3 regions of the Streptomyces sp. AF1A genome follow, and region 1 is predicted to be linked to each of the others. Evidence: predicted binding sites of a transcription regulator. Region 1 holds the regulator's gene; each other region holds the start of a gene.
The links. Region 1 encodes HspR, which represses chaperone genes until heat shock. Its sites were predicted from a motif close to TTGAGNNNNNNNNNCTCAA; they were not measured.
Positions count from the first base shown of each region.

Region 2: a site for HspR is predicted at 1,538-1,556, ahead of lon (endopeptidase La). Genes of this name have one in related genera too.
Region 3: a site for HspR is predicted at 1,767-1,785, ahead of dnaK (molecular chaperone DnaK). Genes of this name have one in related genera too.

Region 1 is NZ_JBLEBI010000015.1:27,493-30,744, reverse strand. Features, by position in the region: gene grpE (nucleotide exchange factor GrpE) at 1-446, shown strand, start outside; gene dnaJ (molecular chaperone DnaJ) at 480-1,646, shown strand; gene ACLU3S_RS07565 (heat shock protein transcriptional repressor HspR) at 1,652-2,104, shown strand; gene ACLU3S_RS07560 (sugar ABC transporter substrate-binding protein) at 2,400-3,252, shown strand, end outside.
Region 2 is NZ_JBLEBI010000114.1:2,577-5,828, reverse strand. Features, by position in the region: gene lon (endopeptidase La) at 1-1,515, opposite strand, end outside; gene ACLU3S_RS25135 (rhomboid-like protein) at 1,653-2,426, opposite strand; gene ACLU3S_RS25130 (spermidine synthase) at 2,643-3,252, shown strand, end outside.
Region 3 is NZ_JBLEBI010000091.1:10,333-13,584, forward strand. Features, by position in the region: gene dnaK (molecular chaperone DnaK) at 1-1,561, opposite strand, end outside; gene ACLU3S_RS22650 (hypothetical protein) at 1,908-2,279, shown strand; gene ACLU3S_RS22655 (hypothetical protein) at 2,761-3,165, opposite strand.

The sequences.
Region 1 (3,252 bases):
GCCGCCGCGTCGAGCGGGACCGGGTCGCGGTCCGGGAGATCGCCATCGCGAACCTCCTGACCGAACTCCTGCCCGTGCTCGACGACATCGGCCGCGCGCGGGAACACGGCGAACTGGTCGGCGGCTTCAAGTCGGTGGCCGAGTCGCTGGAGACCGTCGCGGCGAAGATGGGCCTGCAGCAGTTCGGCAAGGAGGGCGAGCCCTTCGACCCGACCATCCACGAGGCCCTGATGCACTCCTACGCGCCGGACGTCACGGAGACCACCTGCGTGGCGATCCTGCAGCCCGGGTATCGCATCGGCGAGCGCACCATCCGCCCCGCGCGGGTGGCCGTCGCCGAACCGCAGCCCGGCGCGCAGACCGTGAAGGCGGACAAGGCGGAGGGCGCCGAGGACAGCGCCCCGGCGGCCGACGACAAGGAGAACGGTGGCCCGGACGAGGGCTGACGTGAGGACCGAGGGGAAGGAGGGACGTCGAGGATGAGCACCAAGGACTTCATCGAGAAGGACTACTACAAGGTCCTCGGCGTCCCCAAGGACGCCACCGAGGCCGAGATCAAGAAGGCGTACCGGAAGCTCGCCCGAGAGTTCCACCCGGACGCCAACAAGGGCAACGCCAAGGCCGAGGAGCGCTTCAAGGAGATCTCCGAGGCGAACGACGTCCTCGGCGACCCCAAGAAGCGCAAGGAGTACGACGAGGCACGCGCCCTGTTCGGCAACGGCGGCTTCCGCCCCGGGCCGGGCGCCGGCGGCTCCTTCAACTTCGACCTGGGCGACCTCTTCGGCGGCGGAGGGGCCCAGAGCGGGGGCTTCGGCGGCGGACTCGGCGACGTCTTCGGGGGCCTGTTCAACCGCGGCGGCACCGGCGCGCCCCGGACCCAGCCGCGCCGCGGCCAGGACATCGACACCGAGGTCACCCTCAGCTTCACCGAGGCGATCGAGGGTGCGACGGTGCCGCTGCGGATGACCTCCCAGCAGCCCTGCAAGGCCTGTTCCGGCACCGGCGACAAGAACGGCACCCCCCGGGTGTGCCCGACCTGCGTCGGCACCGGCCAGGTGGCGCGGGGCTCCGGTGGCGGCTTCTCGCTCACCGACCCCTGCCCCGACTGCAAGGGCCGCGGCCTGATCGCCGAGCACCCCTGCTTGGAGTGCAAGGGCAGCGGCCGCGCCAAGTCGTCGCGCACCATGCAGGTCCGCATCCCGGCCGGGGTGACGGACGGGCAGCGCATCCGGCTGCGCGGCAAGGGCGCGCCCGGCGAGCGGGGCGGGCCGGCGGGCGACCTGTACGTCACGGTGCACGTCGGCGAGCACCCGGTGTTCGGGCGCAAGGGCGACAACCTCACCGTCACCGTGCCGGTGACGTTCGCCGAGGCGGCCCTCGGCGGCGAGGTCAGGGTCCCGACGCTCGGCGGCCCGGCCGTCACCCTCAAGCTCCCGCCCGGCACCCCGAACGGCCGTACGATGCGGGCGCGGGGCAAGGGCGCGGTCCGCAAGGACGGCACCCGCGGGGACCTGTTGGTCACCGTCGAGGTGCGTGTCCCCAAGGACCTGTCGGGGAAGGCTCGTGACGCGCTGGAGGCGTATCGCGAGGCGACCGCGGGCGAGGACCCGCGGGCGGAGCTGTTCGAGGCCGCGAAGGGAGCTTGAGAGTGATGGACGGCCGTCGACGTAACCCGTATGAACTGACCGAGGAGACCCCGGTCTACGTCATCTCGGTGGCGGCCCAGCTCTCCGGACTCCACCCGCAGACGCTGCGCCAGTACGACCGCCTGGGCCTGGTCTCCCCGGACCGCACCGCGGGCCGGGGCCGGCGCTACTCGGCCCGCGACATCGAACTGCTCCGCCAGGTGCAGCAGTTGTCGCAGGACGAGGGCATCAACCTGGCCGGCATCAAGCGCATCATCGAACTGGAGAACCAGGTCGCCGCCCTGCAGTCCCGCGTCGCGGAGCTCGAGGCGGCCCTGGACGGCGCGGCGGCCGCGATGCAGCAGCGCGAGGCCGCCGTGCACGCGTCCTACCGCCGCGACCTGGTCCCGTACCAGGAGGTCCAGCAGACCAGCGCGTTGGTGGTGTGGCGGCCCAAGAGGCAGCAGCAGCAGGACTGATATCCAGCCGAGCGGAACACGGCAGGGGCCGGGAGGACACGCGTCCTCCCGGCCCCTGCCGCTGTGCGGTCTTTGCCGTCTCATGGACACCTCCATGAACTTCCTTTGGATGGAGGGTCCGTAAAGAGCGTTTGCAGGTGGTTACGCGCCTTCTTCACATGGACAGCGGAGCGTGGTGTTGCGGACTCGTTAAGTTGTGGCGCTTGACGCCGGGTGTGGCCTACGCGTTGTCTTTTCAGACACCTGGGTCGTATAGCAGCGCCCACGTCCGAACGCACCTGAAGTGAGCCCTCGAATGCGTCGTATCGCCATATCCGTGGCCGCGTCCACGATGACCCTCTCGCTCGCCGGCTGCGGTGTGCTGAACGCGACGGGAGACGGCGCGAGCGCAAGCCCCACCAAGGGCAACGACATCACCGTGGGCCTGCTGCTGCCGGAGAAGGCCAACACCCGCTACGACAAGTTCGACTACCCCATCATCAAGAACAAGGTCGCCGAGCTGACCGGCAAGCAGGGCAAGGTCGAGTACCTCAACGCCAACGCGGACGCCGCCCGGCAGAGCGGCCAGATGCAGAAGATGATCGACGACAAGGTCGACGTCATCCTGGTCGACGCGGTCGACTCGCACGCCATCGCCGGCGAGGTGAAGAAGGCCAAGGACGCGGGCATTCCGGTCATCGCCTACGACCGTCTCGCCGAGGGCCCGATCGACGCCTACATCTCCTTCGACAACGAGCTCGTCGGCGAGGTGCAGGCCCGCTCCCTGCTGGGGGCGCTCGGCTCGAAGGCCGGCCTCTCCGACAAGATCGTCATGATGAACGGCTCGCCCACCGACCCGAACGCCAAGCAGTTCAAGCAGGGCGCGCTCTCCGAGCTGACCGGCCACGTGACGATCGCCAAGAGCTACGACACCACGGACTGGAAGCCGGAGAACGCCCAGGCCAACATGGCCCAGGCGATCGCCGCGATCGGCAAGGACAACATCGCGGGCGTCCTCGCCGCCAACGACGGCATGGCGGGCGCTGTCATCAAGGCCCTGAAGGCCTACGGCGTCACCACCCTGCCCCCGATCACCGGCCAGGACGCGGAACTCGACGCGGTGCAGCGGGTGCTGATCGGCGAGCAGTTCATGAGCGTCTACAAGTCCT
Region 2 (3,252 bases), on a different contig from region 1:
GTAGCCGTCCAGTCGCACAATCTCCATACGGTCGGCGAGGGCCTCCGGGATTGCTTCGAGCACGTTGGCGGTGGCGAGGAAGACGACGTCGGACAGGTCCAGCTCCACCTCCAGGTAGTGGTCCCGGAAGGTGTGGTTCTGCGCGGGGTCGAGGACCTCCAGCAGCGCCGCGGCCGGGTCGCCGCGGAAGTCGGAGCCCACCTTGTCGATCTCGTCGAGCAGCACCACCGGGTTCATGGACCCGGCCTCCTTGACGGCGCGGACGATCCGGCCGGGCAGCGCGCCGACGTAGGTGCGGCGGTGGCCGCGGATCTCGGCCTCGTCCCGGACGCCGCCGAGGGCGACCCGGACGAACTTGCGCCCCATCGCGTGCGCGACGGACTCGCCGAGCGAGGTCTTGCCGACGCCCGGCGGGCCGACGAGCGCGAGCACGGCGCCGCCGCGCCGCCCGCCGACGACGCCCAGGCCGCGGTCGTTGCGGCGCTTGCGCACGGCCAGGTACTCGGTGATGCGCTCCTTGACGTCCTCCAGGCCCGCGTGCTCGGCGTCGAGGATCGCCTTGGCGCCCTGGATGTCGTACGCGTCCTCGGTCCGCTCGTTCCACGGCATCTCCAGGACGGTGTCCAGCCAGGTGCGGATCCAGGAGCCCTCGGGGGACTGGTCGGAGGCCCGCTCCAGCTTGTCGACCTCCTTCAGGGCGGCCTCGCGGACCTTCTCCGGCAGGTCGGCGGCCTCCACACGGGCGCGGTAGTCGTCGGACTCGTCGCCGTCCTGCTCGCCGTTGAGCTCGCGCAGCTCCTTGCGGACGGCCTCCAGCTGGCGGCGCAGCAGGAACTCGCGCTGCTGCTTGTCGACGCCCTCCTGGACGTCCTTGGCGATGGTCTCGGCCACGTCCTGCTCGGCGAGGTGGTCGCGCAGCTGCTGGGTGGCGAGCTTCAACCGGGCCACCGGGTCGGCGGTCTCCAGCAGTTCGACCTTCTGCTCGGTGGTGAGGAAGGGCGAGTAGCCGGAGTTGTCGGCGAGCGCGGCGACGCCGTCGATGGCCTGGACGCGGTCCACGACCTGCCAGGCACCGCGCTTCTTCAGCCAGGTGGTGGCGAGCGCCTTGTACTCCTTGACGAGTTCGGCGACATGGCCCGGCAGCGGGTCGGGCACGGTCTCCTCGATGTGCGCGCCCTCGACCCACAGCGCGGCCCCCGGGCCGGTGGTGCCCGCCCCGATGCGCACGCGGCTGCGGCCGCGGATCAGCGCCCCCGGGTCGCCGTCGGCCAGCCGGCCCACCTGCTCGACCGTGCCCAGCACGCCGGTCCTGGCGTACGTGCCCTCGACCCGTGGCACCAGCAGCACCTTGGGCTTGCCGGGCTCGGAGCGGGCGGCGGCCTGCGCGGCCTCCACCGCGGCCCGCACCTCGGCGTCGCTCAGGTCCAGCGGAACCACCATGCCGGGCAGCACGACCTCGTCGTCGAGCGGCAGCACGGGCAGGACGAGCGTGAACGCCGGTGACTCAGCAGCCATGATCTCCCCTTAGGCAGTCAACTTGAGCTATGCCGACTCAATGTTTGGCCCGCGGGGATTGTTCCCACGTTTGTGTTCGCTGTGAGCGATCACCTGGCGGAAGGCGGGATCGCCCAGGTGACAAGGGGCGGGGCGGGTCAGCGCTGCCAGCGGCGGACCAGGGGCCAGCCGGCGACGCCGATCGAGAGGGCGATGAGATGGCCCCAGTCGGTCATCGGGTCCTGGAAGGCGATCAGGTCGTTCAGCAGGGCGCCGCCCACCAGGATCAGCAGGGGCCAGCGCAGCCAGGGCCGGAGCAGACCGGCGAGCGCGCCGGTGCCGGCGGCGACGCCGAAGCTGATGCCGTAGTCGAGGCGGTGCAGCGAGGTGGCGGGCAGGTGGCCGAAGAGGACCGCGAGGCCCACCGGGACCTCCGTCGCCAGGGTGGCCAGGACGTGCCCCGCCAGGAACACGCAGGCCGCCCGCGCCCCTCCTATCCGCCGCTCCAGCGCGGTGAGCACCAGGAGGAACCCGGCCGCGAACGGCGAGACGATCCCGCCCGCGATCCACAGCGCGCTGGCCGGCAGCACCAGCGCCGGCCAGCGCACCAGGTGGGCCACGTCCGTGCTGGAGGCCTGGTAGAGGGCGTGGACGACGGACGGGTCGGCCAGCGCCGCGAAGAGCGAGGTGGCGGCCAGGACCGCCGTGTAGGCGAAGGTGAACGGCGTCCCGGTGGGCGTCGGCAGCAGCCGCCAGGGCCGCACCCACGGCAGCGGCACCCACCGCGTGGCCGCCGCGGCGGCCTCTGCGGCACCGCGCTGGCGAGGCATGCCGTCGAGCAGGTCCGCGGGGGCGGGGGCGGCGCCGCCCCGGGGCCCGTCCGGAAGGTGCGGGGACGCGGCCGCCACAGGGCCCGTCGCGATCCGTTCCACGGTGAGGCACTCCTTCCGTCGCGCCCCACACTCAGCGTTGCGCGAGCCGCTGTCTATGACCGACGCCACGCGGGAGCGCATTCACAGCAACCTCGTACGGCGCGGCCGCGTCCCGGCGCTGCACCGTCCCCCGTCGGGTGCCTCGCACGCCGGTGCCGGCACGGGTCATCCGTAATTGCCGTGTGCGCGAAGCCCCGTTCGAGCAGGATGGGGTGCATGACTGCCCTGGACGGATCCCCCGTGGTGCTCGACCGGCGTGACGGCCCGTACGGCGAGGTGGTCCTGCGCAGACACGGTGCGCTGCTGCAGATCATCGCCAACGGCTGCTTCCTGATGGACACCTCCGACGGCCGCTCGGAGCGGCTGCTGGTCGACGCCGCGTACGGCGCGCTGGACGGCCGCCCGCGGCCCGACGTGCTCATCGGCGGGCTGGGAGTGGGCTTCTCGCTGGCCCACGCGGCGGCGGACGCGCGCTGGGGCCGGATCACCGTGGTGGAACGCGAGCCCGCCGTCGTCGACTGGCACCGCGACGGCCCGCTGGCGCAGGTGTCCGCCGCCGCACTCGCCGATCCGCGCACCGAGATCGTCGAGGCGGACCTGATTCGTTATGTCACTGAGACATCGGACACGTTCGACGCCCTGTGCCTCGACATCGACAACGGCCCCGACTGGACCGTGACCGACGACAACCAGGGCCTTTACTCACCGGCCGGACTCGCCGCCTGTGCAAGGATCTTGAGACCCGGCGGGGTGCTCGCCGTGTGGTCGGCGAACCCCTCTCCGGAATTTGAAGGAACCTTGCGGAATGTCGGGTTCCGTAGCGTGC
Region 3 (3,252 bases), on a different contig from region 1:
AGTAGACGAGCTGCTCGCCCTGGTTGCGGGTCTCCGCGGCCTCGCGCCGACGGCGGTCCTCCTCGGCGTGCTGCTCCGCCTCCCGGACCATGCGTTCGATGTCGTCCTTGGGCAGGGCCGAGCCGCCCGTCACGGTCATCTTCTGCTCCCTGCCGGTGCCGAGATCCTTCGCGGAGACATGCATGATGCCGTTGGCGTCGATGTCGAAGGCCACCTCGATCTGCGGCACTCCGCGCGGGGCCGGCGGCAGACCGGTCAGCTCGAACATGCCGAGCTTCTTGTTGTACGCCGCGATCTCGCGCTCACCCTGGTAGACCTGGATCTGCACCGCCGGCTGGTTGTCGTCCGCGGTGGTGAAGATCTCCGAACGGCGGGTGGGGATCGTCGTGTTGCGCTCGATCAGCTTGGTCATGATGCCGCCCTTGGTCTCGATGCCGAGGGACAGCGGGGTGACGTCGAGCAGCAGGACGTCCTTGACCTCGCCCTTGAGGACACCGGCCTGCAGCGAGGCGCCGACCGCGACGACCTCGTCCGGGTTCACGCCCTTGTGCGGATCCTTGCCGGTCAGTTCCTTCACCAGCTCGGTCACGGCCGGCATCCGCGTCGAGCCGCCGACCAGGACCACGTGGTCGATGTCGGAGACCTTGATCCCGGCATCCTTGATCGCGTTGTGGAACGGCGCCTTGCAGCGCTCCAGCAGATCGGCGGTCAGCTGCTGGAACTGGGCGCGGGTCAGCTTCTCGTCCAGGTGCAGCGGGCCCTCGGCGGAGGCGGTGATGTAGGGCAGGTTGATGGTGGTCTCCGAGGAGCTGGACAGCTCGACCTTCGCCTTCTCCGCCGCCTCGCGCAGCCGCTGGACGGCCATCTTGTCCTTCGACAGGTCGACGCCGTAGTGGTTCTTGAACTGCGTGACCAGGTGGTCGACGATCCGCTGGTCCCAGTCGTCGCCCCCGAGGTGGGTGTCGCCGTTGGTGGCCTTCACCTCGATGACGCCCTCGCCCATCTCCAGCAGCGACACGTCGAAGGTGCCGCCGCCGAGGTCGAAGACGAGCACGGTCTGGTCGTTCTCCTTGTCCAGCCCGTAGGCCAGCGCCGCCGCCGTCGGCTCGTTGATGATGCGCAGGACGTTCAGCCCGGCGATCTCACCGGCCTCCTTGGTCGCCTGCCGCTGGGTGTCGTCGAAGTACGCGGGCACGGTGATCACCGCGTCGGTGACGTCCTCACCGAGGTACGCCTCGGCGTCCCGCTTCAGCTTCTGCAGCACACGCGCGGAGATCTCCTGCGGGGTGTACCGCTTGCCGTCGATGTCGCCGTGCTCCGGGAACCGCCACGCGTGGTCGCCCATGTATCGCTTCACGGAGCGCGCGGTGCGCTCCACGTTCGTCACGGCCTGCCGCTTGGCCACCTCGCCGACGAGCACCTCGCCGTTCTTGGCGAACGCGACGACCGAGGGCGTCGTGCGTGCACCCTCCGTGTTCGTGATGACCGTGGGCTCGCCGCCCTCGAGGACTGAGACCACCGAGTTCGTCGTACCCAGGTCGATACCGACCGAACGCGCCATCTGCTTCTCCCTCCTCGCTCGCGCTCGCTCATGCTGTGCTCGCGTGCTGTGCTCGGCGAGGTGATCATCTCGGGCGTCGCCGAGGGCTCCACGCCCAGCACCGCGTACAGATCGGCCCGCTGCTGCCGTGCCTGCATCCCGGCACCCCCTCACCCACCGCGAGCTGCGGGTTCACCGTTAATTGCCTACAGTCCTGAAATAAAACTTGAGTCTGCGGTTGTCAAGCTTTACGTGGGGCAGGTATAGGGATTGTCGAAGGCGTTCCGGGCCCCGGCAGCCCGGAGTCGTGCGCCGTCCTCGCAGCACTCAGGACCACTCTCGCCCACCGGACAGGAGGTGCCGTGCAGTGATCACTGAACTTGCCGTCGAGCGTGTCGAGTTCACCTGTGGCTCGTGCTGGCACAGCTGGAGCGTCGACTACGACGTGCAGCGCTACCGGGACGACGACGGGGACGAATGGGAGTACTTCTACCGCGACAACACGGCGGTCGCCTCCCCGTACACCCCGCAAGGCGCTCCGCCCTGCCCGCACTGCGGCCGGCGCTGGGTCGGGCGCCTCGTGGCCCGTCGCCCCGTGCCCCTGCCCGGCGACACCGAAGCGCCGCGCAGCCGCGTCCCGACGGAACGCGTCCACCGCCCCGAGCGGCACACCGCGCCCCTGCTGCGGGCCGCCGACCACGCCCAGCCGCCCTCGCGAGCCGATCGGCCGCTCACGTAGACGTCCTGATCGACCTGGCCGGCCCGAAGCGTGCGCGCGGGCCGGCCGTCGTATGCGTCCCGCCCCCGTGCGGCGCAGGCGATCACTTGGGGCGTTTGCACCCCTGGCGCGGGGTTGCAGCCGAAAGTGTGAGCTGGGGCATTGCCGCCCGGCGCGGGCTGCCCGCACGATGGGGCGAACGACCGGCGTCAGGGAAAGCAGCTCATCATGGGTGATCACGTGCATGTGCGACTCAGCCAGGGGCTGAGCGTGTCGGAGGACGGGAAACTGCTCGAGCACTCGCGCTGTCGGTGCGGTGCCACCTTCACCAGGGTGTTCGATGCCGACGGCGAGGAGCCTCAGTCCCCGGGCCGGTCCTGACCCGTGCCACCGCCCACGGGCAACGGTGTCCCCGTCGGGTGATCTTGGCGTGGGGCGGCCCAGCCGCGAGCGGTGGCCGATCACGTCGCCGTTCGGGGATCACCGGGTCCCCGTCACGGTCCTACGCCGCCTTCCGCCCAGCTCCCTCACGGTCACTCCCGCGATCGGTGCGCTGCCGCAGCAGGGCCGCGAGTGCGTGCGGATCGCGGACGGACAGTGCGAGGCGGGCGTACGGGCTCTTCCAGGGGTGGCAGTCGACGACCAGCGCGGGCGCGCCTTGCCACAGTGCGACGAAGTCGCGGCCCTTGGCGTGCACCAGCTCGCCGGCGCACCACCGCCCCGCACGGAAGCGGTAGTGGCGACCCGGCATGCCGATCCGCACCGCACGCCACCACGAGGGCTCCACCCGCACGTCCGCCACACAGTCAAGGGGCAGCCTCAGCGTCCGACGCCGTGCGGCCATGGCCAGGGTCCACGGCAGGCGGACGACGAGCTGATCGTCGTCGACCCACGCTCGCACCAGCACGGAAACCACCTCCCGTCGTGAGCGGCCTCCTGTCGAGAAAACACTCCACTCCTAGATATGTATCTCGCCGGCTCCATGAGGGATTCG